Regions from separate parts of the Pseudorhodoferax sp. LjRoot39 genome, predicted to be linked through region 3. Evidence: predicted binding sites of a transcription regulator. Region 3 holds the regulator's gene; each other region holds the start of a gene.
What was found. The regulator FNR, encoded in region 3, switches genes on or off when oxygen is low (the NO sensors DNR and NnrR bind a similar motif). The targets are predictions, from matches to a motif close to TTGATNNNNATCAA.

Region 1: the regulator FNR is predicted to act here: its motif matches at 5,146-5,159, upstream of ACSQ4M_RS35130 (phytoene desaturase family protein).
Region 2: the regulator FNR is predicted to act here: its motif matches at 5,314-5,327, upstream of ACSQ4M_RS22165 (HAD-IC family P-type ATPase).

The regions. Positions count from the first base shown of each region.
Region 1 covers NZ_CAXUQL020000002.1:7,991-14,937, forward strand. The annotation lists gene ACSQ4M_RS35105 (acyl-CoA dehydrogenase family protein) at 1-753, shown strand, start outside; gene ACSQ4M_RS35110 (acyl-CoA dehydrogenase family protein) at 769-1,839, shown strand; gene ACSQ4M_RS35115 (crotonase/enoyl-CoA hydratase family protein) at 1,836-2,642, shown strand; gene ACSQ4M_RS35120 (acyl-CoA dehydrogenase family protein) at 2,652-3,782, shown strand; gene ACSQ4M_RS35125 (cytochrome P450) at 3,836-5,107, opposite strand; gene ACSQ4M_RS35130 (phytoene desaturase family protein) at 5,226-6,800, shown strand; gene ACSQ4M_RS35135 (MFS transporter) at 6,824-6,947, shown strand, end outside.
Region 2 covers NZ_CAXUQL020000001.1:4,741,581-4,748,527, forward strand. The annotation lists gene ACSQ4M_RS22140 (PHA/PHB synthase family protein) at 1-738, opposite strand, end outside; gene ACSQ4M_RS22145 (TetR family transcriptional regulator) at 923-1,570, shown strand; gene ACSQ4M_RS22150 (Lnb N-terminal periplasmic domain-containing protein) at 1,570-2,571, shown strand; gene ACSQ4M_RS22155 (esterase/lipase family protein) at 2,571-4,427, shown strand; gene ACSQ4M_RS22160 (EamA family transporter) at 4,411-5,286, opposite strand; gene ACSQ4M_RS22165 (HAD-IC family P-type ATPase) at 5,413-6,947, shown strand, end outside.
Region 3 covers NZ_CAXUQL020000001.1:5,597,207-5,604,153, forward strand. The annotation lists gene ACSQ4M_RS26020 (sulfite exporter TauE/SafE family protein) at 1-518, opposite strand, end outside; gene hemN (oxygen-independent coproporphyrinogen III oxidase) at 709-2,118, opposite strand; gene fnr (fumarate/nitrate reduction transcriptional regulator Fnr) at 2,234-2,953, shown strand; gene ACSQ4M_RS26035 (hypothetical protein) at 2,931-3,176, opposite strand; gene ACSQ4M_RS26040 (nitrogen fixation protein FixH) at 3,185-3,436, opposite strand; gene ccoG (cytochrome c oxidase accessory protein CcoG) at 3,447-4,868, opposite strand; gene ccoP (cytochrome-c oxidase, cbb3-type subunit III) at 4,876-5,775, opposite strand; gene ACSQ4M_RS26055 (cbb3-type cytochrome oxidase subunit 3) at 5,785-5,922, opposite strand; gene ccoO (cytochrome-c oxidase, cbb3-type subunit II) at 5,934-6,557, opposite strand; gene ccoN (cytochrome-c oxidase, cbb3-type subunit I) at 6,578-6,947, opposite strand, start outside.

The DNA of each region.
Region 1 (6,947 bases), on a different contig from region 3:
AGCGAGCCCGGCTCGGGCTCGGACCTCGCGTCGATCAAGACCCGCGCGCGCCGCGACGGCAGCGGCTGGGTGCTGTCGGGCCAGAAGGTCTGGACCACCAACGCCCACAAGTCCCACTACATGATCGCGCTGGCCCGCACGGCCGACCAGACCGCGTCGCGCCACGAAGGCCTGTCGCAGTTCATCGTCGACCTGCAGGCGCCGGGCGTGACGATCCGTCCGATCAAGGACCTGACCGGCAGCGAGCACTTCAACGAGGTGTTCTTCGACGACGTCAGGCTCGGCCCGGATTCCCTGATCGGTACCGAAGGCCAGGGCTGGGAGCAGGTCACGGCCGAGCTCGCGTTCGAGCGCAGCGGCCCCGAGCGCTTCCTCAGCAGCATGGCGCTGCTGCACACGCTGGTCGATGCCGTGGGCCCGCAGCCTGACGCGCTGCAGGCCAAGGAAATCGGGCGCCTGGTCGCACGCCTGCACGCGCTGCGCAACATGTCGCTGGCCGTCACGGCGCAGCTGGCATCGGGCGGCAACCCGGCCTGGGCCGCGTCCTGCGTGAAGGACCTGGGCACCGGCTTCGAGCAGGAGCTGCCCGAGATCGCGCAACTGCTGACCGATCTGGCACCTACCACGCAGGGCGGCACCAACCACGCCCGCGTGCTGGCGCAGCTGGTGCAGATGGCCCCCTCGTTCTCGCTGCGCGGCGGCACGCGCGAGATCCTGCGCGGCATCATCGCCCGTGGTCTCGGCCTGCGCTGACCTCCAAGGACACCCATGCGCGAAATCTACGAATCGACCCTCGACCGCCTGCTCGCCGATGCCGTCACGCCCGCCGTGGCACTGGCCGCCGAGGGCGGACAGTGGCCTGCAGCCCTCTGGGATGCGGTGGAGGCCTCGGGCTTCGCCCTGGCGGCCGCGCCCGAGAGCGCGGGCGGTGCCGGCGGCAGCTGGGACGACCTGTTCGTCGTGCTGCGCACCTGCGGCCGCCACGGTGCCCCGGCCCCCCTGCCCGAAGCCTTGCTCGCCAACGCCGTGCTGGGCCAGTGCGGCCTGGCGCCGGTGGAAGGCGTGCTGTCGTTCTCCACCAGTCGCGTGCCGCTGGAGCACGGCAGCGCCAGCGGCACGTTGCTCGACGTGCCCTGGGGCCGCCATGCCGCCCACGTGCTCGCCCTCTCCGACGATCCCAGAGCTCCCGAGCTGCTGCTGCTTCCGGCCACCGGCCTGCGCCACACGCCGGCGCTGAACACGGCCGGCGAGCCGCGCGACACGCTGCACCTGGACGCCGTCGTGCCGGTGGCCCGCGCGCCGCTGCCGGCCGGCGTGCCGCACGACGTGCTGCTACTCGGCGGTGCGCTGCTGCGCTCGGCACAGACCGCCGGCGCCCTGCAGGCCGTGCTCGAGATGACCACGCAGTACGCCACCGAACGCGCACAGTTCGGCCGGCCGATCGGTGCGTTCCAGGCCATCCAGCACCAGATCGCGGTGCTGGCCGAACACGTGGCGCTGGCCGGCATCGCGGCCGAAGCGGCCTGCGCGGAATCCAACAGCGCCTGCGTGGGCGGCTACGCCCCGCTTCCCATCGCCGTGGCCAAGGTCTGCAGCGCCGAAGCGGCGGGCACCGCAGCCGGCATCGCGCACGCCGTGCATGGCGCCATCGGCTTCACGCACGAGCACACGCTGCACCTGCTGACCCGCCGGCTCTGGGCCTGGCGCAGCGAGTACGGCTCCCTCACCCATTGGTCGCAGCGCCTGGGTACCGCCGCCTGCGTCGGCGGCGCCCAGGCCCTGTGGCCGGCCATCACCGCGGGCGGCTTCGCGCCCCAGACTGCAACGGCATCTCCATGAGCGACAAACCCTTTCTGATCATCGAACGCGATGGCCCGGTCGTCACGGTCCGCATGGACCGCCCCGACACGCGCAACGCCCTCACCGAGCCCGCGCAGATGCGCGAGATCACCGACCTGTGCCATGCGCTGCGCAGCGACCGCGAGGCCAAGGTCGTCGTGCTCACCGGCAATGGCACGGCGTTCTGCGCCGGCGGCAACGTCAAGGACATGCAGTCGCGCGGCGGCATCTTCGCGGGCAGCCCCTACGCGGTGCGCAACAGCTACCGCGACGGCATCCAGCGCATCCCGCTGGCGCTCTACGAACTGGAGCTGCCGGTCATCGCCGCCGTCAACGGCGCGGCCATCGGCGCCGGCCTGGACCTGGCCTGCATGTGCGACATCCGCATCGCATCCGACAAGGCGGTGTTCGCCGAGAGCTTCGCCAGGCTGGGCATCGTGCCGGGCGACGGCGGCGCCTGGCTGCTGCCGCGCGTGGTCGGCATGCCCAAGGCCAGCCTGATGGCGCTGACCGGCGACAGCATCGACGCCGCCCAGGCCCTGGCCTGGGACCTCGTCACCCAGGTCGTCCCGGCCGAGTCGCTGCTCGGCGAAGCGCAGGCGCTGGCCCGCCGCATCGCCGCCAACCCCAGCCACGCGCTGCGGCTGACCAAGCGCCTGCTGCGCGAAGGCCAGCACATGCGTCTCGACTCGCTGCTGGAGCTGTCGGCCGCATTCCAGGCCCTGGCCCACCACACAGAAGACCACCATGAAGCGGTCAACGCCTTCCTCGACAAACGCGCCCCCGTCTACACCGGCCGCTGACACACCACCATGACCACCCGCCCCGTCTTCCGCGACGACCACGAACACTTCCGCGACACCGCACGCCGCTTCGTCGAAAAGGAAATCGTCCCCCACCTGCACGCCTGGGAGAAGGCCGGCATCGTGCCCAAGTCGCTCTGGCAGAAGGCCGGCGCCGCCGGGCTGCTGTGCTCGACCGTGCCCGAGGAGTACGGCGGCTCGGGGGGAGACTTCGGCCACTCGGCCGTCATGATCGAGGAACTGGCGCGCGCCAACGCGACCGCCGTCGGTTTCACCACGCACTCGGAGATCGTCGCGCCCTACATCGTGGCCTATGGCACCGAGGAGCAGAAGCAGCGCTGGCTGCCGCGCATGGTCAGCGGCGAGCTCATCGCCGTGATCGCCATGAGCGAGCCCGGCATCGGCAGCGACCTGCGCTCCATGCGCACCTCGGCACGGCGCGAGGGCGACGACTACATCGTCAACGGCCAGAAGACCTTCATCACCAACGGTGGCAACGCCGGCCTGATGGTCACCGCCACCAAGCTCGACCCCAACGACAAGAAGCTCACGCTGGTCTGCGTCGAGGAAGACCGCGACGGCTTCTCCAAGGGCCGGCTGCTCGAGAAGATCGGCCTGAAGGGACAGGACACGTCGGAGCTGTTCTTCGACAACGTGCGCGTGCCGGTGGCCAACCGCCTCGGCGCCGAGAACGAGGGCTTCAAGTACCTCACGCACCAGCTGGCCTGGGAGCGCACCATCATCGGCATCCGCGCCGCCGCGTCGATCGAGACGCTGCTGGCCGAGACCATCCAGTACACGCGCGACCGGCGCGTGTTCGGGCAGACCGTGTTCGACTTCCAGAACACGCGTTTCAAGCTGGCCGAGTGCAAGGCGCAGGCCACGATGCTGCGGTCGTTCGTCGACGACTGCCTGGCCCGCGCCATGCGCGGCGAGCTGACCGCCGAGGTCGGCGCCATGTGCAAGCTGATGGGCTCGGAGATGCAGGGCAAGGTGCTCGACGAGCTGCTGCAGCTGCACGGCGGCTACGGCTTCATGAGCGAGTACAAGGTCTCGCGCGCCTGGGTCGATGCCCGCGTGGCCCGCATCTACGGCGGCACCAGCGAGATCATGAAGGAAATCATCTCCCGCAGCCTGTAGCCGACAGGCCCGGTGCGGACCGGCCATGCCGGTCCGCCTTCCTGCGCGAGCCGTCAGTCCCAGAGCACGTGGACGGCGTGCGGCCCGCGCAGCTGGGCGCCGGTGATCCTCGGCGCCGGCCGGGAGGGATCGAGGCGCAGCCCGGGCAGCATGTCCAGCACCGCGTTCACGGCCACCACCAGCTCGGTCTTGGCAACGAACTGCCCGATGCACATGTGCGGCCCGAAGCCGAAGCCGAACGAGGGCTTGGGCCTGCGGTCGATGTCGAAGCTCTCGCTGTTCTCGAAGGCGTCCTCGTCGCGGTTGGCCGAGGAGACGATGCACTGCACCATCGCGCCCTTGGGGATCTTCACGCCGCGGATCTCCAGGTCCTTGGCGGCCTGGCGCACCTTGAACGTGGCCACGGGCTCGAAGCGCACGGCCTCGTCGATGGCCTTGCCCACCAGGCTGCGGTCGGCCTGCACGCGGGCCAGCACATCCGGCCGCTCCAGCAGCAGCGCCATCAGCGAGCCGAAGGTGCGCGTGGTGGTCTCGCCGGCCGCCGGCAGCAGCGAGCGCACGAAGGTCGTGACCTCGTGGTCGTCCAGCGAGCGGCCTTCGTACTCGGCGCGGATCAGCCGGCTGATCAGGTCGTCGCCCTGCGCACCGCTGGCGCGCACTTCCTTCACGGACAGGTTGACCGCGTCGTACAGCGCCTGCGCCGCAGCCATGGCCTTCTTGCGCGCGATGGCCGCCTTCTCCGCATCGACCTGCGGGCCGGTCAGGATGTCGAGCGCCCAGGCCGCGTACTGGCGCACGCGCGCCGGGTCGTTGTCGGGAAAGCCGATCACCGAGTAGATCAGCCGGATCGGGAAGTGCAGCCCGAAGTCCATCAGGTCGCCCTGTCTGTGCGGTGCCAGCGCCTGCAGGTACTCCTCCCGCACGATGCGGTCCATCCTGGGCTTCCAGCGGTTCACCACCTCGGGCATGAACACCGGCTGCAGCAGCGCGCGCGCATGGCGGTGCGTGTCGCCGTCCATGCCGGTCAGGATCAGGCCGTCGAAGAACGCACCCAGGCCCTCGGCGATGAAGCCGCTCGTGAAGTTGGTGGCATCGCGCAGCACGGCCATCACGTCGGCGTACTTGAACAGCGTGAAGGTCGGCCGGTTCGGATCGAGGCCGGCGATGTCGGGCACACCCAGCCGCCCCATGAAGTTGCCCTCCATCACGGGCGTGTTGCGCCGCATGTCGCGGTAGGTGGCGTGCAGGTCGACATCGGACCCGCGGTAGTTGTCGGCCACGCCTTCGAACGCGCTCTGCAACGCTGCGGATTGCTCATTTGCCATCACGGTCTCCATGGGGTTTCTACGGGTCAATCAGCTGCCTGATCGTCATCAAGTGCCCGCATAATTTGAACACTTTTGTCAATTGTGACTCAATTAAGAAAGAGTTCAAGGAGCATCGATGGAATCTGTGCAGTACGACGTGGCGATCGTCGGCGGCGGCCACAACGGCTTGTCCGCCGCCTGCTACCTGGCCATGGCCGGCAAGAAGGTGGTGGTCATCGAGGCGCTGGACAAGGCCGGCGGCATGGCCACCTCCAGCTACGCCATCCCGGAGGCGCCGCAACACCTGGTCCACACCTGCGCGCTGGACCTGATGTCCTTGCGCGTGCATCCGATGATGCCGATCGAGCTGGAGCTGGAGCGCCACGGCTTCAGCCAGGTGGAGATGACGCCGGGCTATGTCTACCTGCATCCGGACGGCAGTTCGCTGGTGTTCTGGCGCGATCCGCAGAAGACCGCGGCCGAGATCCGCCGCTTCTCGGCGGCCGATGCCGAGGCCTTCCTGGCGTTCATGCAGGTCATCTACGCCTTCATCGACATGGCCGTGCCGATGATGCGGGTCGACCCGGCGCGCCGCAACATCGGCGCGAAGTGGCAGGCCCTGCGCACGCTGATGCGCAACAAGCACCTGAAGCCGGACATCATGGCCCTGCTGTCGGGCTCCGCCTATGCCGCCATCAAGGAGCGCTTCGAGCACCCGGTCACGGTGTCGGCGCTGTGCGCCCTGGTCGGCGCGGCCGGGCCCATCACCAACGACGGCACCGGCATCTACTTCGCGCTGCTCGGCTTCCTGCACCGCTTCGGCGTGGGCCGCGTGGTCGGCGGCATGCACAAGCTCAGCGGCGCGATGACCGCGCGGCTGAAGGAGCTGGGTGGCGAGCTCCTGCTGTCGGCGCCGGTCGAGGAGATCGTGGCCGCCAACGGCGCCGTGCAGGGCGTGCGCCTGGCCGGCGGGCGCGTGGTCAAGGCCCGCGCGGTGATCGCCACGCTGCACCCGAAGATGGCGCTGGAGATGGTGACGCCCGGGCAGATCGAGAAGCGGCTGCTCACGCGCGTGGCGCTGGCGCCGGCCAATGCCCACGGTGGCGCGCCGCTCAAGGTCGACGTGGCGCTGCGCGGGCAGGTCTCGTTCGGAAGGTATGAGGCCCTGCGTCCCGACGGTCTGAGCCTGCGCAAGAGCGTGCTGCTGATCGGCACCGAGGAGGCCGTGCTCGACAACTTCCGCTGCGCCGCACGCGGCGAGGTGTCCGAACAGCCCTACATGTGGATCACCGCGCCGAGCGCCGTGGACCCGACGCAGGCACCCGCTGGTCAGGACGTGGCCTATCTCTATCCGATCGCGATGCCGGTGAACCCGCGCGAGGGTTGGGATGCCATCCGCGCCGATGTCGGCCAGCAGATCATCGAGCAGGCCGACGGCTACATGGAGGGACTGGTGGAGTTCGAGATCGGCCGGCGCGTCGAGGCCGCGCCCGACCTGGCCAAGCGGCTGAACGTGCACAACGGCTGCGTCGTGCACATCGACACCTCGACGACGCGCTCGGCCGCCATGCGCCCGGCCGCCGGGCTGGGCGGCGACACGCTGCCCGTCAAGGGCCTGTACCTCGGTGGCGCCGGCATCCACCCCGGTGGCGGCATCAACGGCCTGCCCGGCAAGCTGGCCGCCAGCCGCGTACAGCGCTTCCTGCGCTGATGCCAGGCCCAGGGCCCAAGACGGTGAAGCCTGCAGCCGCCACCACGGCGCCCGATGGCGAGTTCAGGGCGGGCTGGCCGACGCTGCTGATGGCCCTGGCCGGCGTTGCCACCAGCGTGTCCGCGCTGCTGATCTACACGCTGGGCA
Region 2 (6,947 bases), 860 kb from region 3:
CGACAGATCCAGGATGTAGTACTTCATGATCCAGGCCGGCACGATCAGCACGGGCTCGGGACGCACGCGGGCGGTGGCGGGGCGGTACTGGATCAGCTCCATCACGCGGTTGCGCAGCACCACCTGGCCGGGCGTGGTGGCCAGGTTCTGGCCGACCGTGAAACCCTCGGGCGCGGGGGGCTGGCCGCTGGCCAGGGCGAGCAGGTCGGCTGCCAGGTATTCGGCGCCGCGCACCAGGTTGGCACCGGCCTCGGCGGCGGTGCGCTGCAGCACCAGTGGATTGGTCGCCAGCTGGTTGCCGGGGGAGAAGGCGTCCAGCCACTGCCGCGCCCAGAAGGCCACCATCGTCTCGTGGTGCGGCTCCACGCCGGCGATGCCGTGGGTGGCGGCGTCCCACCACTGCTGCGTCAGCAGGAAGGACTGCTGCAGCAGGTTGAACGGCCAGGTCTGCCAGGCGGCCGCCGCGAAGCGGCGGTCCTGTGCCGGGGGCAGCACCAGATCGCGGGCATCGCCGGGGCCGGCCAGCAGGCGGTCGCGCAGGTAGTGCGCGAGTGCGGCGGCCTGGGTGCCGGCCAGCTGCGCCAGGGCGATCTGCCGTCCGGGCGAGACGGCCAGGTGCGCGCTCCAGTCCTGCCAGGCCAGCAGCGCAGCGGCAGGCGACAGCGAGCCGGTCGCACGCGCCAGCGCCGCATGCACGAGTTGGTCGAGATGCTCGGTCGGCGATGGCGTGTGTGGCATGGCGGAATGGATGGATTGCAGGGCTGCCTGGAATCTACCGAGGGATGGCGCCCGGCCATTTGATCCAGGTCAAGGGCGGCTGTTAACGACCGACCAGTCGGTTTTTTGTGCACGGCGATAATACACACCGCCATGACCACTGGATGACGGTGGCCGGTCCTGCGCCACCCAATCCGTACCCGCAATGACACCCGAATTGCTCACCGAACAGCCGACCCCGGAACGCCCGGCACGCCAGCGCCTTCCGGCGATCGTGCGCGTGACCCAGATCCTGGATGCGGCGCTGCGCGTGTTCTCCGACAAGGGCTTCGCGGCGGCGCGGATCGACGATGTCGCCGCCGCCGCCGGGCTGTCCAAGGGCGGCGTCTACACGCATTTCACGAGCAAGGAGGAGATCTTCGGCGCGCTGCTCACGCGGCTGATGCTGCCGCTGCACGCCAACCGGCCGCCGCTGCATCCGGACACCGCCGTGACCGTGGACGTGCTGGTGCACCAGGTCGTCGCGCCCATGTACGAATCCTTCGGCGACCCGGCCACCGCACTGACGCTGCGGCTGATGCTGGCCGACGGGGCGCGTGCGCAGCAGCTCGTGGGCCAGTGGCGCGAGATGGTCGTGGAACCCTATCTGGCCGACATCCAGCAACTGCTCCAGCGCGGTGCAGCGCAGGGCCACCTGCGCCGTGGTGTACTGCTGCGCGAGCCGCGGCTGGTGCTGTCGCCGGGCGTGCACACCATGCTGGAGCTGCTGGTGCAGGGCACGCTGGATGCCGCGGCCATGGAGCGCCAGCGCAAGGCCCACATCGCGATGCTGCGCGAACTGCTGGAGCCCTGATGGGCCGCGCGGCCTGGTCGCTGGTGCTGCTGCTGTCCAGCCTGTGGGCGGTACCGGCGCTGTACTTCCGCCTGCCGCTGCCGCCGGTCGGGGCAGGTGTGGTCGCGGCCGGCTGGGCGCTGCTGGCGCTGGCGGCCATGGTCCTGCTGTGGCGCGAGGACCCGGCGCGGCCGGTGCTGGTCTACGGCGTGGCCTTCGTGCTGCTGCTGGGCTGGTGGGTGCGCATCGCGCCATCGGATGCGCGCGTCTGGGCCGACGACGTGGCCCGGCATCTGCAGGCCCGCACCGACGGCAGCGTGGTGCTGCTCTCCAACGTGCGCAACTTCGACTGGCGCAGCGACACCGACTACACCCAGCGCTGGGAGACCCGGCGTGTCGACCTGGACCGGCTGCGCACGGTGGACATGGCGCTGTCGTACTGGATGGGGCCGGCCATCGCGCACACGCTGGTCTCGTTCGGCTTCGACGATGGCCAGGGTGGTGTCCAGCAGCTCGCCTTCTCGATCGAGATCCGCAAGGAGCGTGGCGAATCCTTCTCGGCCATCGCCGGCTTCTTCAAGCAGTACGAGCTAAGCCTGGTGGCGGCCGATGAGCGCGACATCCTGCGCGTGCGCACCAACGTGCGCGGCGAAGACGTCTACCTGTACCGCGTGCAGCTGGCACCGGCCGCGCAGCGCGCGCTGTTCCTGGCGTACCTGGCCGAGGCCCAGGCGCTGGCGCGCCAGCCGCGCTTCTACGACACGCTGACGGCGAACTGCACCACCATCGTCTACGAGATGGCGCGCCGCATCGTCGGCGGCCTGCCGCTGGATTGGCGGCTGCTGGCCTCGGGCTACCTGCCCGAGTACCTGCACGGCGTGGGCGGCCTGGTGCCGGGCCACACGGTGGAGCAGCTGCGCCGCGCCGGCCGCATCACCGAACGCGCCCAGGCGGCCGATGCCGACCCGCAGTTCTCGCAAGCGATCCGGCGCGGCGTGCCGGGCATGGAGGCCACGCCGTGATGCGCCGCCTGGCCGCGCTGCTGGCCCTGGTGCTGCTGACGGGCTGCGCTGGCGTGACGGTCACCTCGATCTCACCGGCCAAGTACCTGGCCGAGCGGCGCGGCGACGTGCTGACCACGGGCCGGCTCAGCGAGACCGCGCAGGAGGTGCTGCGCGTGGTCGGCATCACCGATTGCCGCGAGCGGCCCGTGGCCTGCCGCGGCACGCTGGGGCTGTCGGCCGGCATCAGCGAGGAGCAGCGGCTGTCGGCCCTGGCCGAGCTCTGGCTGGAGCACGCGCTGGCGGCCGACAAGGCCCAGGCCGCCGACGAGACCGTGCTCGACGCCTGGCTGGAAACAGCGCGCCACGCCTACGCCTACCTGTTCTTCACCGCACGCAGGCCAGGCGAGCGCGCCTTCGAAGACCGCCAGACCCAGGTGCGCGACTACTACAACTATGCCGTGCAGCAGACCGTGACGCGGCTGTTCAAGGTCTACAGCGCCACGCCGGCCGCGCAGCGCGGCGAGACGCTGGCCGTGGGCGGCTGGCGCATAGCCACCCATGCCGACGACCTGGCACTGCCGCCGGACTTGCCCATGCCCGAGGAGCTGCTGCCGGCCTCGTCGCTGCGCTTCACGGGCCTGCGCAACAGCTACCGTCGCGACGGCTTCGGCGCCGAGCTGGTGGCCGTGCTGCCGCCGCCCGCCGATGCCGACCCGGCCCGGCCCTTCGACACCACGCGCTTTCCGGCGATCACGGCCCTGTTGCGCTTCGAGGGCAGCACGCTGGCGGGCGTGCTGGCCGGCCGCGCCGTGCAGCTCATGCTGTACGACCCGTACCGCAGCGGGCAGGCGCCGCTGGCCGGCGAGCGCGTGCCGCTGGCCGCCAACTTCACGGCCGGCTACGGCCTGTGGCTGGCGCGCGCGGGCTTCGCCACGCAGTCGCTGCGCACGCTGTTCGGCCTGTCCGACGGCATCGTGCGCCCGCGCATCGAGCTCATGCAGCCCTACGACCCCAGGCGCCGCACCGTCGTCATGCTGCACGGCCTGGCCAGCAGCCCGGAGGCCTGGATCAACGTGGCCAACGAGGTGCTGGGCGACGAGCTGCTGCGCCAGAACTACCAGCTCTGGCAGGTCTACTACCCGAGCAACGCACCGCTGGCGCTGAACCAGAAGGCCATCCGCGAGGCCCTGCTGCAGACGCTGGCGCACTTCGACCCCAGCGGCCAGGCCGTGGCCTCGCAGAACATGGTGCTGGTGGGCCACAGCATGGGCGGCGTGCTGTCGCGGCTGCTGGTGTCGTCGGCGGGTGAGCGGCTGTGGTCGCTGTTGCCGGCGGACCCGGCGGACCCGGCGGCGCGCGAAGCCCGGGAGCGCCTGGCGCCGCTCCTGGCCTTCGAGCCCTTGCCGCAGGTCAGCGAAGCCATCTTCATCGCCGCGCCGCACCGCGGCACGCCGTTCGCGGGCAGCCGGCTGGCGCGCCGCATCGCCAACTTCGTGACCTTGCCGCTGGCCATGCTGGAGCAGATCGGCGATGTGACGGGCCTGTTCGGCCGGCCCGGTCCCGACGGCCAGGAGCCGGGGCCGCAGCGCATCCCCAACAGCATCGACAACCTGCGCGACACCGACCCCTTCGTGCAGGCCGCCGCGCAGCTGCCGATCAGCCCGCAGGTGCGCTACCACTCCATCATCGGCCAGGCCGACATGGCGCTGCCACGCGCCGAGGCCAGCGACGGCATCGTGCCCTATGCCAGCGCGCACCTGGCGGGCGCGGCCTCCGAGCGCGTGCTGCCGTCCGAGCACAGCGTGCAGGAGCATCCGCTGGCGATTCTGGAGATCCGGCGCATCCTGCGCGAGTCGCTCAGCGGACCCCGCTGAGCAGCACCACGCCCACCACCACCAGCACGCAGCCCGCGGCGCGGCCCGGGCCGACGCGCTCGCGCAGGATCAGCAGGCCGAACAGCGCGCCCACCATCATCGACATCTCGCGCGTGGGCGCCACCACGCTGAGCGGCGCGCCCATCCCGAGCGCGGCCAGCACCAGGATGTAGGAGAGCGGCGAGAGCAGGCCCACCGCCACGGCCAGCGCCCAGTGTCCGCGCATGGCGGCCAGTGCGGCGGCGCGGTTGCGCAGCATCCAGGGCGCGAGCACGCACAGCCGCACGAGGTTGGAACACCAGTCAAGTACCACGGCCCCCACGCCCAGCACCTTGACGCCATAGGCATCGACCACGGTGTAGCCCGCGATCAGCGCGCCCGTGGCACCACCCCAGCGCACGCCGGCCAGCGCACTGGGCTGGCGGAACATGGCCAGCCGGCCATCGGTGCAGATCAGGCCGATGCCCAGCACGATCGCCACCAGGCCCAGCAGGCCGTGTGCCGACGGCGCTTCGCCCAGCAGCACGAAGGCGCCGATGGAGGACAGCAGCGGCCCGGTGCCGCGCGCCACCGGATAGACCACCGACAGATCCGCCACGCGGTAGCCCTTTTGCAAACACATGCTGTAGACCAGGTGCAGCAGGCCGCTGGCGACGATGCAGGCCAGCACGGGGCCGTTGACCGGCATGCCGCCGTGCGTCAGCTCCCACACCACCCAGGGCGCATAGGCCGTGCAGGCCACCAGCGTGCTGGCGGCCACGAAGGCTGTACCGGCATGGGCGGCGCGCTTGGCCAGCAGGTTCCAGGTGGCGTGGATCAGCGCCGCCAGCACCACCATGGACAGGCTGAGCCAGCTCATGGCCCGGCCTTCGGAAGCGGCCGGCGTTTGATGCACATCAAGCAGCGCGCGATCAAGGGCCGAATACCCGGTGGCGCCAGCGTTCTATTGGCCTCGAATGCGGGCCGGCTATGTTGTATTGCGGGCATGGTCTCCTCCACTGCATTTTCCACAAGCGCGCAGGCCTGGCACCAGCTCGCGCCCGATGCCGCGCTGGCGGCGCTGAACGCCGGCCGCGAAGGCCTGGACCCGGCCGACGCGGCCGCCCGGTTGGCCGCCCACGGTCCCAACGCGCTGCCTGCTGCGCCGCCCGTGCACCCGCTCAGGCGGCTGCTCGCGCAGTTCAACAACGCGTTGATCCTGTTCCTGCTCGGCGCGGCCGTGGTCGCCGGCGCGCTGGGGCATTGGGTCGATGCCAGCGTGATCTGGGGCGTGGTGCTGGTCAACGCCATCGTCGGCTTCGTGCAGGAGGGCAAGGCCGAGCAGGCGCTGGCGGCCCTGCACGGCATGCTGGCGCCCAACGCCCGCGTGCTGCGCCGCGGCCAGCGCGCCAGCGTGGCGGTGGCCAGTCTGGTGCCCGGCGACCTGGTGCTGCTGGAGGCTGGCGACCGCGTGCCCGCCGACCTGCGGCTGCTGCGCGCGCGCGGCCTGCTCGTGGACGAGGCCATCCTCACGGGCGAATCGGTGGCCGCCAGCAAATCCGAGCTGGCCGTCGAGGCCGCTGCAGCGCTCGGCGACCGCACGGGCATGGCTTACTCCGGCACGCTGGTGGCGGCCGGGCAGGGCTTGGGTCTGGTGGTGGCCACCGGCGTGCAGACCGAGATCGGCCGCATCAGCAGCCTGCTGGGCGGCGTGCAGCCGCTGGCCACGCCGCTGCTACGCAAGATCGACGCCTTCGGCCGGCGTTTCACGGTCCTGTCGCTCGCGCTGGCTGCCGCGCTGTTCGCGTTCGCCGTGGGTGTGCAGGGCATGGAGTGGGTGGCGGCCTTGATGGTCGTGGTGGCCATCGCCGTGAGCCTGGTGCCCGAGAGCCTGCCGGCCGTGATCACCATCACGCTGGCCATTGGCGTGCGCCGCATGGCCGCGCGCCAGGCCATCGTGCGCCGGCTGCCGGCCGTGGAGACGCTGGGTGCCACCACCGTGATCTGTTCGGACAAGACCGGCACGCTCACGCGCAACGAGATGACGGCCTGCCGCGTGGCCACGGCCGGTGCCTGCATCGCTGTGGGCGGCTCGGGCTATGCGCCGGTCGGCGCGCTGGATCTGCCGCCGGGGCACGAGGCGCTGGCCGCCAATGCGCGCCTGCTCATCGAGGCCGGGCTGTTGTGCAACGACGCGCAGCTGGCGCAGGACGCAGCCGGTCAGTGGAAGGTCGATGGCGACCCCATGGAAGGCGCGCTGGTGGCGCTGGCCATGAAGGCCGGGCTGGCGCCTGCCGCGCTGCGCGCCGGCCAGCCGCGCAGCGACGAGATCCCGTTCGATGCGCAGCACCGCTTCATGGCCACGCTGCATGCGCACACCAACGGCCAGGCCCTGCTGGTTGTGAAGGGCGCGCCCGAGCGCGTGCTGGCCATGGCCACGGCCCAGTTGGGTGCCAGTGGCCAGCCTGAGCCGCTGGATGGCGCGCACTGGCAGGCAGCCATTGCCGCGGCCGCCTCGGCAGGCGAGCGCGTGCTGGGCTT
Region 3 (6,947 bases):
AGCGACAGCGCGGAACCGGCCGCGAAGGCCAGCATGGCGCCCGCACCACGGGCCACATCGCCCGCGAGCGCCGCCGTCAGCAGCGCCGCCTGCAGCAAGCCGCAGGGCATCAGCGCCCAGGCCAGGCCCACAAGGAAACTGCCGCCACGCCGCGGCGCCAGCGCGCGCACGCGCTGCCACAGCGCCCGGCTCTGGCGTTCCAGCCAGGCCGGCTGGCGTGCCTGCAGCAACAGCACCAGCCCCAGCGCGATGGCGGCCAGGTGCACGAAGCTCCAGAGTGGCCGCAAGGCCACGCTGGCGCCGCCCAGCCAGCCCAGGCCCTGCATGGACCAGGCGGCCAGCGCGCCCATGGCCGCGTAGCCGGCGGCCCGGCCGGCATGGAATTGCGCCAGCGCGCGGCCGCCCTGCGGCCCGGCGGCGCGGCCGATGCCAGCACAGGCCGCGCCGCACATCAGCGCGCAGTGCGGGCCGCCGGCCAGACCCATCAGCAGCGCCGTCATGCCCAGTTCGGCGGCCATCTCAGTTATCCATTGCGCTGGCGCGCCACCCGCAGGACACGAAACTGGGACGCAAGCCACTGCTCCGAAGGCCGCGGAGCAGGCCATGCCAGCGGACGCCGCGGAACGGGCTCTGCCCGGCCGCTGGCGGCGCCCCTGGAGGGGGATGGAATGGCTGCACGCAGTGAGCCGTTCAAACGGGGTGGTTCCATTACAGGATGCGCGAGAAGCGCGCGCGGGTGCGGTCGGCCTGCACGTAGCGGTCGAACACCATGGCCACGGCGCGCACCAGGTACCAGCCCGTCGCCGTGACCTGCAGGCCCTGGGCGTCGATCTGCACCAGGCCGTCGTCCTGCAGCACGCGCATCTGCTCCAGTTCGGCTCTGAAATACTGGCGGAAGTCGATCAGCCAGGCCAGCTCGACGGGTTCGAACTGCAGCGCGCCCTGGCACATCAGCGCCATGATCACGCTGCGGCGCAACAGGTCGTCGCGCGTGAGCGCCAGCCCGCGCACCACGGGCAGCGCACCCTGGTCCAGCAGGTCGCAGTACTGCTCCATGGTCTTGGCGTTCTGCGTGTAGCTGGCGCCAATCTTGCCGATGCCCGACACGCCCAGCGCGATCAGGTCGCAATCGGGCTGCGTGCTGTAGCCCTGGAAGTTGCGGTGCAGCCGGCCCTGGCGCTTGGCCACGGCCAGCGCGTCGCCGGGCAGCGCGAAATGGTCCATGCCCACGTAGACGTAGCCGGCGGCTTCGAAACGCGCCAGCGCCGCGCCCAGCATGGCCAGCCGCGCCGCGCCGTCGGGCAGCTGTTCGGCATGGATGCGGCGCTGCGGCTTGAAGCGCTCGGGCAGGTGCGCATAGCCATACAGCGCGATGCGTTCGGGACGCAACGCGACGACCTGCTCCAGCGTCTGCGCGAACGAGGCCGGGGTCTGCAGCGGCAGGCCGTAGATCAGGTCCACATTGATGGACTCGAAGCCCAGGCCGCGCGCGCTGTGCACCAGCTGCTCCACCTGGGCGTAGGGCTGCACGCGGTGCACGGCCTTCTGCACGGCGGGGTCGAAGTCCTGCACGCCGAACGACAGCCGGTTGAAGCCCAGCGCCGCGAGGTGCTGCAGCCGCGCAGCGTCCACGGTGCGCGGGTCAATCTCGATGGCGTATTCGCCGCCCGGCGCCAGCGCGAAGCGGCTGCGCAAGAGGTCCATGAGCCGGGCCAGTTCGGCATCGTTCAGAAAGGTCGGGCTGCCACCGCCCAGGTGCAGCTGCGAGACCGGCTGGCCTTCGCCCAGCGCGGCCACGTACAGGTCGATCTCGCGCGCCAGGTAGTCCAGGTAGGGCGCGGCCCTCTCATGGCGCTTGGTGATGATCTTGTTGCAGGCGCAGTAGTAGCACAGCGACTCGCAGAACGGGATGTGCACGTACAGCGAGAGCGGCAAGGCCCGCCCCGCCCCGCCGTGGCGGCGCTGCGCCAGCGCCTGCTGCAGGTCGTCCGGGCCGAAGGCCTCGACGAAGCGGTCGGCCGTGGGGTAGGAGGTGTAGCGCGGGCCGGGCCGGTCGAAGCGCTGCAGCACCTCGGTGGGAATGGCGTGGGCAGCAGGGCAAGCCAGTGGAGTCGTCATGGGAAATCCTCAGACTCTGGACTGTGCCTGCGTCGACCTGACCAGACCTTGATCAAGATCAAGCCTTTGTTCGCTCATTTTTGAGACAATTTGCGTCACGTCATGAAAGGACGCCATGCTGCCGCACACCATCAAAGTCGCCTGTTCCAACTGCAACCTGCGTGAGCTGTGCATGCCCATGCAGCTGGACCAGCAGGAACTCGAGCGCATCGACGAAGTGGTCGCGACGCGCAAGTCCGTGAAGCGCGGCGCCACGCTGTTCCACAGTGGCGAGAAGTTCGTCTCGCTCTACGCGATCCGCACCGGCTTCTTCAAGACCACGGTGGCCACCGACGACGGCCGCGAGCAGGTGACGGGCTTCCAGATGGCCGGCGAGATCATCGGCCTGGACGGCATCGTCAACGACAAGCACAGCTGCGACGCCGTGGCGCTGGAAGACGCCGAGGTCTGCGTGATGCCCTTCGACCGGCTCGAAGAGCTCTCGCGCGAGGTCAACGCGCTGCAGCACCACGTGCACAAGATCATGAGCCGCGAGATCGTGCGCGAACACGGCGTGATGCTGCTCCTGGGCAGCATGCGCGCCGAGGAGCGCGTGGCGGCCTTCCTGCTGAACCTGGTCAAGCGCCTGCATGCCCGCGGCTTCTCGCGCAGCGAACTCGTGTTGCGCATGACGCGCGAGGAGATCGGCAGCTACCTGGGCCTCAAGCTCGAAACCGTGAGCCGCACCTTCTCCAAGTTCGTGGAGGACGGCACCGTCGAGGTCAAGCAGCGGCACCTGCGCATCCTCGATGCCGATGCGCTTGCCCGCATCGTCAATCCCCAGGTCTGCCACTGACCGTCTCCGGTGTCGCCAGCAGCAGCGTGAGCGCGCTGCCCGCCATGGCCACCACCCAGAACGCGAAGAAGCTCGCGGTGTAGACCGCCATCGCCGACCAGTCCAGCGCCCGGCCCAGCCAGTGCAGGTCGTGCGGATCGACCAGCGCGAACACGATGATCTCCAACACGCCGGCGGCCAGGAAGGCCGGCCAGGCGATCCACATCCAGCGCCGCGCGGCCATGGCCTGCCTCAGCGCCGCGCCGGCACGCCGCCGGTCGCCGCGTGGTTGCGCCCCGCCATCGCGGGCTGCAGGTCGAAGGCATCCTCGGCCGCGACCTGCGCCGGCGGCGCCGTGACCACCGGGTCGGCCCCGCGGAAGGCGATCACCGCCGTCGCGATGCCGGCTACCACGACCACCAGCGGGCCGCCGATCACCATCCAGACCATGCCGTAGCGCCACCAGGGGCGCACGACGCGGCTCGCTTGCTGTTGTTCTTGCATCAGAGTCTCCTCACCGGGGAACCAGGAACACGGACTTCTCGCGCACCTGCTCGTTGCCGTCCAGCATGCGCAGTTCGAAAAGGATGGGGTGCGAGCCACCGGCCGCCCCGCCCTGCTGCAGCGGCAATTGCAGGCGCACGGCGACCCAGCGCGAGGCCGTGGCGTCGACCTCGACCTCGGGCTCGGATGTGACGACGAGCCCGGGCAGCCCGCTCGCGGCGATGGCGAAGCGCTGCTGCGACTCGGTGGCGTTCATGATCTGCAGCCGGTAGACGTTCTCGATGGCGCCGCCGGCCACGATGCGCGCCATGGCACCGCGGTCGCGCACCACGTCCACCTTGAACGGCGTGCGCAGCGCCAGGCTCACGGCCAGGCCCAGCGAGATCGCGAGCAGCACGCCGGCATAGACCAGCACGCGCGGGCGCAACACCCTGCGCCAGATCTGCGCGCGACTCCAGCCCTTGGCCAGCCCTTGTTGCGTCGTGAACTTGACGAGGCCGCGCGCGTAGCCCATCTTGTCCATCACGCCGTCGCAGACGTCGGCGCAGGCGCCGCAGCCGATGCACTCGTACTGCAGGCCCTTGCGGATGTCGATGCCGGTCGGACAGACCTGCACGCACAGCGTGCAGTCGATGCAGGCACCCAGGCCGCGCGCCGCCGCGTCGGCGTTGCGCGGGCGGCTGCCGCGCGGCTCGCCGCGGGCGCTGTCGTAGCTCACGATCAGCGTGTCGCGGTCGAACATCGCGCTCTGGAAGCGCGCATAGGGGCACATGTACTTGCAGACCTGCTCGCGCAGGAAGCCGGCATTGCCGTAAGTGGCCAGGCCGTAGAACAGCACCCAGAAGACCTCCCACGGGCCCATGGTCGTGGTGATGAAGGACATGGCCAGCTCGCGGATCGGCGTGAAGTAGCCCACGAAGGTGAAACCGGTCCACAGCGCGAAGACGATCCAGGCGGTGTGCTTGAACCACTTCTTGACGAACTTCTCCATCGACAGCGGGGCCGCATCGAGCTTCATGCGCGCACCGCGGTCGCCCTCGATGCGCCGCTCGATCCACAGGAAGATCTCGGTGTACACCGTCTGCGGGCACGAGAAGCCGCACCACAGCCGGCCAGCCACGGCCGTGAACAGGAACAGCGACAGGGCCGAGATCACCAGCAGGCCCGCCAGGTAGATGAAGTCCTGCGGGTACAGCACCAGGCCGAAGATGTAGAAGCGCCGCGCCTCCAGGTCGAACAGCAGCGCCTGCCGCTCGCCCCACTGCAGCCAGGCGGTGCCGTAGAAGGCCAGCTGCGTGAGCCAGACCAGGGCCCAGCGCCAGTTCTGGAAGAAGCCCGCGACGGTGCGCGGGTAGACCGTCTTCTGGGCCTCGAACAGCGGGACCAGTTCGGACTCGGGCTGGATGGGAATGAGCTTGCGCTCCGCGCTCATGGCAGCCTCAACGGTTCGACAGGCCCCAGACGTAGGACGCCAGCACGCGGATCTGCTCCGCGCTGAACTTGCCTTCCTGCGCCGGCATCTGGTTGGTCTTGCCGTTGTTGACCATGGCGACGATGGCCTCCTCGCCCCAGCCGTGCAGCCAGATGTCGTCGCTCAGGTTGGGCGCGCCCAGCAGCGGATTGCCCTTGCCGTTGCTGCCGTGGCAGGCCGCGCAGACCGTGAACTTGGCCTTGCCCAAGGCGGCGCGCACCGAGTCGTGCGGGCCATTGGACAGGCTCAGCACGTAGTGCGCCACGTTGCGCACGTCGTCCGGCGTGCCCACCGCCGCGGCCATGGGCGGCATGGTGCCGATGCGGCCCTTGGCGATGGTCTCGGCGATCTTCTCGGGATCGCCGCCCCACAGCCAGTCGCCGTCGGCCAGGTTCGGGAAGCCCTTGCTGCCGCGTGCGTCCGAGCCGTGGCACTGGGCGCAGTTGTTCATGAACAGCCGCTCGCCGATGGCATGGGCCTGTGCGTCCTTGGCAATCTCGGGCACAGGCATCGCGGCGTACCTGGCGTAGACCTGCGCGGTGGTCTCCTTGTGCTTGGCCACGTCGGCCGCGTGCTCGCCCACCGAACTCCAGTTCAGCGTGCCCGGCTTGTCGCCCAGGCCGGGGTACAGCACCAGGTAGAGCACGCCGAACACCACGGTGATGACGAACATCCACACCCACCAGCGCGGCAGCGGGTTGTTCATCTCGCGCAGGTCGCCGTCCCAGACATGGCCGGTGGTGTTGTCGCCGGTCGGCGAGACGCGCGCCTTGCCGGCGCCCCACAGCAGCAGCACGCAGCCGAGGATGCCGCCCAGGGTCACGGCAATGATCGCGATGGACCAGAAGCCGCTTGTGAAATCGCTCATGGTGTCCTCTTACTCCTGCTCGAAGGGCAGTTGCGCTGCCTCGTCGAACGATTGCTGGTTGCGGCGCGACCAGGCCCAGGCCCAGATCGCAATGAAGGCGATGAACGAGGCCACGGTGGCCACGGAACGCAGGGTGTTGATGTCCATGGTCCAGTTCCTCACTTCACGGCCAGGCCGAGCGACTGCAGGTAGGCGATGGTGGCCTCCATCTCGGTGCGGCCCTTCACGTCGGCCGGCGCCTTGGCGATCTCTTCGTCGCTGTAGGGAACGCCCAGGCGGCGCAGCGCGCGCATGTTGGCGGCCAGTTGCGCGCCGTCGATCGTGGCCTTGTCCAGCCAGGCGTAGGCCGGCATGTTGGACTCGGGCACCACGTCGCGCGGGTTCAGCAAGTGGATGCGGTGCCACTCGTCGTTGTACTTGCCGCCCACGCGGTGCAGGTCGGGACCGGTGCGCTTGCTGCCCCACTGGAACGGGTGGTCGTAGACGAACTCGCCGGCCAGCGAGTGGTGGCCGTAGCGCAGCGTCTCGGCCTGCAGTGGGCGGATCATCTGCGAGTGGCAGTTGTAGCACCCCTCGCGCAGGTAGACGTCGCGGCCGGCCAGCTGCAGCGCGGTGTAGGGCTTGACGCCTTCGATGGCGACCGTGGTGGTGCGCTGGAAGAAGAGCGGCACGATCTCCACGAGGCCGCCGACCAGCAGCACCAGCAGGATCAGCACGATCATCAGGAAGTTGTTGGTCTCGATGCGCTCGTGCGCACCGGGCTTGTCGAGGTTCTGCGACATGGTTGTTCTCGTGCGTGGGTTCAGTGGGCTGCCACGGGTTGCGGGATCACGACCGTCGCGGGCCTGGCGTTGAGCATGGTCATGACCATGTTCCAGGCCATCACCAGCATGCCGCCCAGGTACAGCAGGCCGCCCAGCAGGCGCACCGCGTAGAACGGGTACGTGGCCTTGACGGACTCGGCGAAGGTGTAGGTCAGCGTGCCGTCGGCGTTGACGGCGCGCCACATCAGGCCCTGCATCACGCCGGCGATCCACATCGCGGCGATGTACAGCACGATGCCGATGGTGGCGGTCCAGAAGTGCAGCTCGATGGCCTTGACGCTGTACATCTGCTTCTGGCCGAACAGGCGCGGGATCAGGTAGTACAGGCTGCCCATGGTGATGAGCCCG